One region of the Stutzerimonas sp. LR2 genome, then DNA from elsewhere that is predicted to be linked to it. Evidence: predicted binding sites of a transcription regulator. Region 1 holds the regulator's gene; the other holds the start of a gene.
What was found. Region 1 encodes LexA, which represses DNA repair genes until DNA is damaged. Its sites were predicted from a motif close to CTGTNTNNNNANACAG; they were not measured.

Region 1 (2,392 bases):
GGCGACTATCCGCAGGCCGGTGAAGCTGGCTGGATCGATGGCGGTGTCCCGCAGCGCGATCCGACAGAGGATCGAGTTGCCGGCGAACGCCAGCATGGCCAGAGCGGTGAGCAGCAAGGTGCGGGTGGTCATGCACGATTCCTTGTCCCGGCGCAGAGATGCGCGCGCTTTTTTCAGCGCATGCTACGTTGCCGATCCGCCTTGGGCACGTCATTTTCGGGGCGCAACGCACGAGGTGTGCGCCCAGCAGCGCGCCGGACTGGTGGCCTGAAGCGCCAAAGGCTGCCGCGACGGCGACCGGCTGCTACAATGGCGGCCTTTCACGCGGAGCTGATCCATGCCTACATCTTTTCTGGAAATCGTCGAGCTACCAGACGGGCGCATCGTGCTTCGTCGTGCCGAGGACGAAGAGGTGTTGGTCACGCTCGACTTTTCCGACGACGCCAAGCTCTTCCTGCAGGGGCAGCATGTGGAGATTGCCAAGGCGATGTTTAATGTTGGCGTTCAGATGGCGGGTCGGATGACAGAAGGCGATTTCGACCACGATGCAGACGAGCCGCGCGTTCTGCACTGAGCGCAGCTGCTCCGGGGCTCGGCCTTCACTTCACAACAGGCAGCACGTCCTTGTGCCCGCCGCCACTCAACAACCCAGACGAATGTTCAGGCTCTGCGCCCCGCCCAGGCTGGCGGCGTTGCGCAGCTTGCTGCGTGTCGCGTCGTCGATCTGGCCGAGCCAGCTGATGACGGTATGGCTGCAGCCGGACGCCAGCGCCTTGCACGCGAGTTCCAGCGCGCCTTCCGCGTTGCGTGGTTGCAGCAGGATGATGCGCTCGCGGTTCAGGCCGCACTTGCGCAGGAAGCTCTGTGAAAGGAAGGCGGGCGGCGCGATCAGTGTCAGCCAGCGGCTGTCCGTCGCGTCGCCGAGTTCGCGCAGGATCGGCGTGAGCAGCAGATGGCAGTGCTGACTGCTGCCGCTGAGGCTCAACTCGCTCAGGTGATCCTTTTTCTCCTGCTCGGGTTTGCTGCGCGGTGCAAGGCTGCCGAAAGGTGCCAGGCTTTGTGCGATGACACCGTCGAACAGCGATAGTTGGGGCCGGGAAGTGCTGGTCTGGTACTGCATAACCTTCTCCTCAGCGGCGTATGACGCCGACACTCAAGCCTTCGATAACCAATTCCTGATGTTCGAGGTCGACTTCGATGGGGGCGAATTCCGGGTTCTCCGCCAGCAGCCAGACCTTCTTGCCGTCGCGCTTGAAACGCTTGACGGTCACCTCATCGCCGACCCGCGCCACCACGATCTGGCCGTTGCGGGCCTCACGGGTGGTGTGCACGGCCAGCAGGTCACCGTCGTAAATGCCGATGTCCTTCATGCTCATGCCGTGCACACGCAGCAGATAATCGGCGCGCGGATGGAAAAAGGCGGGGCTGATCTGGCAGGATTCCTCGACATGCTGCTGGGCCAGTATCGGTGCGCCAGCAGCGACGCGGCCGATGATGGGCAAGCCGGTTTCGGCAGGTGCGGGCTCGAAGTCGGGAATACGTATCCCGCGGGAGGCGCCGGGCGTCATCTCGATGGCGCCTTTGCGGGCGAGCGCCTTGAGGTGCTCCTCCGCGGCATTGGGCGACTTGAAGCCGAGCTCCTGAGCGATCTCCGCGCGGGTTGGCGGATAACCGTTGTCTTCCAGGCAGCGCTTGATGAAGGCGAGAATTTCCGTCTGGCGAGGCGTCAGCTTGATCATGTCGGTCTCTGTTCTTTTATACAGTGACTGGGATTATATACAGTGATCCGGCCTTGGCAATGAATGTTTCATGTCGGGTCAGCCGGCGGGCTGGGCAGTGCGTCTGCGACAATGACGCTAGTGCCACGCGGCGTTTCGTGGTTGACTTGCCGGTCGGTGAAACGTAAGTTTCAAACAGTTGTTTGTCTTTCGGAGGGGGCATGGCGCAGTCGGAAACAGTTGAGCGCATTCTTGATGCAGCGGAACAGCTGTTCGCGGAAAAAGGCTTCGCCGAGACCTCGCTTCGTCTGATCACCAGCAAGGCTGGGGTCAACCTCGCGGCGGTCAACTATCACTTCGGTTCGAAGAAGGCGCTCATCCAGGCGGTGTTCTCGCGTTTCCTCGGGCCGTTCTGTGCCAGCCTGGAGCGTGAGCTGGATCGCCGCGAGGCGCTCACCGACAAGAAGGACACGCTCGAGGAGCTCCTGGAAATCCTCGTGGAGCAGGCATTGGCGGTCAAGCCGCGTAGCGGCGACGACCTGTCGATCTTCATGCGCCTGCTGGGCTTGTCCTTCAGTCAGAGCCAGGGCCACCTGCGGCGCTACCTGGAAGACATGTACGGCAAGGTGTTCCGTCGTTACATGCTCAAGGTTCACGACGCCGCGCCGGCCATT
Region 2 (2,392 bases), on a different contig from region 1:
AGGACATGCGCAGCCATCGAGATGGCGCGCAAGGTCGGCAGCGATTTCAGTGCAACCGCTTGCGGTTCATCAATTCGGTCATCTTCGCGGCGTTCGGGCGCTCGACCACCCCCTTCTCGGTGACGATGGCATCGATGAGATCGGCCGGCGTCACGTCGAACACGGGATTGAAAACTTCGATCTCGGCGGCAAAGCGCTGGCCATTGACCTCCAGCAGCTCGCTGCCGGCACGCTCCTCGAGGAGGATCTCGTCACCGCTTTCCAGAGCCATGTCGATGGTCGAACTGGGCGCCACCACCATGAAACGCACGCCGTGGTGCATCGCCAGCACCGCAAGCTGGTAGGTGCCGATCTTGTTCGCCACATCGCCGTTGGCAGTGATGCGATCCGCCCCGACGATCACCCAGGAAATACCGCGCGACTTCATCAGATGGGCGGCCGCCGAGTCGACGTTCAACGTGGCCGGCACGCCATCGCCCAGCAGCTCCCAGGCAGTCAGGCGAGAACCCTGCAGCCAGGGGCGGGTTTCGTCCACGTAGACGCGCTCCACCAGCCCGTCGAGATGCGCCGCGCGGATGACACCGAGCGCGGTGCCGAAACCGCCGGTCGCCAGGGCACCGGTGTTGCAGTGAGTAAGCAGGTTCTGCGGATTGCCCTGATGGCGACGAATGAGGTCGACACCGAACTGCGCCATGGCCAGATTGGCCTCCCGATCGCTCTCATGTATCGAGATGGCCTGGGCCTCCAGCGCCGCGCAAGGATCCTCGCCTGGCTTGAGGCGTTCGAGACGTTCGCGCATCTGATTCAGCGCCCAGAACAGATTGACCGCCGTGGGACGCGATGCAGCAAGGAGCGCGACATCTTCCTCCAGCGCCTGCCGCCAATCACCACCGGCCGCCATGCGCGTACGGGCAGCCAGGACCAGCGCATAGGCCGCACTGATGCCGATGGCAGGCGCGCCGCGCACGACCATGTTGCGAATGGCGTCAGCGACCGCAGCGGCAGAATCGCAGCTGTGCCAGACCTCTTCGGTCGGCAGCTTGCGCTGATCGAGCAGGCTCAGGCGATCGCCATGCCACTCGATCGATTTCACCTTTTCCGCGGCCAGCAGGCGCTCGCGCATGGCATTTCCCTCGTTCAGCTTCGTCGAAGCAGGACCCATGATGCGCCCCGCACAGCAAAGAAAAAGCCCGGCTCGCGACCGAACCGGGCTTTCTATCTCGATATGGCCGGGAACAGTGAGGCCTCGCATCCCGGGCGCGAATGCTAATGCACTGATTTTCCAAGTACAAGCGACGGCTATTGATGCCTGGTTCTGGCTGTTTTCCCCGGGCAGCGCCGCTCGACCTGTCAGCAGACCCACCGGATACGCGCGTCCATCCGAGCCAACTTGACCAGGCACGAGCCGCCTAATACTGTACCTATATACAGTTATCTGGATGCCGTACTCATGTCTTCCGTGGTCGCCCTTGACCGCCTGCTGGATGCTCGCCGCATCTGGCGTGGCCAGTCCGTTGCATCTCCTACGGCGGCCCAACCGACCGGACATGCCATGCTGGATGCGCTCTTGCCCGCTGGCGGCTGGCCGGATTCGGCACTCAGCGAAATTCTTTTCGCAGCCCCGGGGATCGGCGAGCTACGCCTGCTGTGGCCGACGCTCGCCAGGCTGACCAGCGCAGGCGAACGTGTCGTGCTGGTCGCCCCGCCCCATCGTCCCTGCCCCCAGGCCTGGCTTGCGGCTGGAGTGGATCTGCGCCATCTGGTCATCGTCCAGGCCAAGGACCGCGATGCCTTGTGGAGCGCCGAACAGTGCCTGCGCTCCGGCAGTTGCGCCGCCGTGCTGTGCTGGCCGCGACAGGCCGACGACCGCGCCCTGCGACGTCTGCAGATAGCCGCCGAAACCGGCCAGACCCTGGCCTTTGCCTATCGTCCGCTGCGCGAAGCGGAAAATCCGTCGCCTGCGGCATTGCGCCTGACCCTCGAGGCACAGCCGGTGCAACTACGGGTCATCAAGTGCCGCGGCGGCCTGGCTCCGGCCCGGCCGCTACCAGCCAGCGCCTGGCAATAGGTGCGACGATGCTCTGGGCCTGCATTCTACTGCCGCAACTGGCCATGGACGGCATCCTGCGCCACCGCGACGATGCCGCCGCACCACTGGTTCTGCTCGCCGGCCCGCCACAGCGCCGCGTGCTGCAGGCTGTCAACACCGCCGCCCGCAAGCTCGGCCTCAAACCAGGGCAATCGCTGGTCGCAGCCCAGGCATTGACCCACGACTTCGCCACTGCCGATTACGACCCGCTGATGATCGAACGCTGGCAGCAGTTTCTGGCGGCCTGGGGTTACGGCTACAGCGCCCAGGTCAGCTTGCACTACCCGCGCTGTCTGCTGCTGG

Region 2: imuA (translesion DNA synthesis-associated protein ImuA) is a predicted target of LexA. The motif match lies at 1,416-1,431, and genes of this name have one in related genera.

Annotation. Positions count from the first base shown of each region.
Region 1 is NZ_JBVTRR010000007.1:49,415-51,806, forward strand. It holds gene ACVRRC_RS21010 (DMT family transporter) at 1-132, opposite strand, end outside; gene ACVRRC_RS21015 (hypothetical protein) at 338-574, shown strand; gene sulA (SOS-induced cell division inhibitor SulA) at 641-1,120, opposite strand; gene lexA (transcriptional repressor LexA) at 1,131-1,739, opposite strand; gene ACVRRC_RS21030 (TetR/AcrR family transcriptional regulator) at 1,940-2,392, shown strand, end outside.
Region 2 is NZ_JBVTRR010000002.1:886,136-888,527, reverse strand. It holds gene mtnA (S-methyl-5-thioribose-1-phosphate isomerase) at 47-1,123, opposite strand; gene imuA (translesion DNA synthesis-associated protein ImuA) at 1,451-2,068, shown strand; gene ACVRRC_RS10645 (Y-family DNA polymerase) at 2,077-2,392, shown strand, end outside.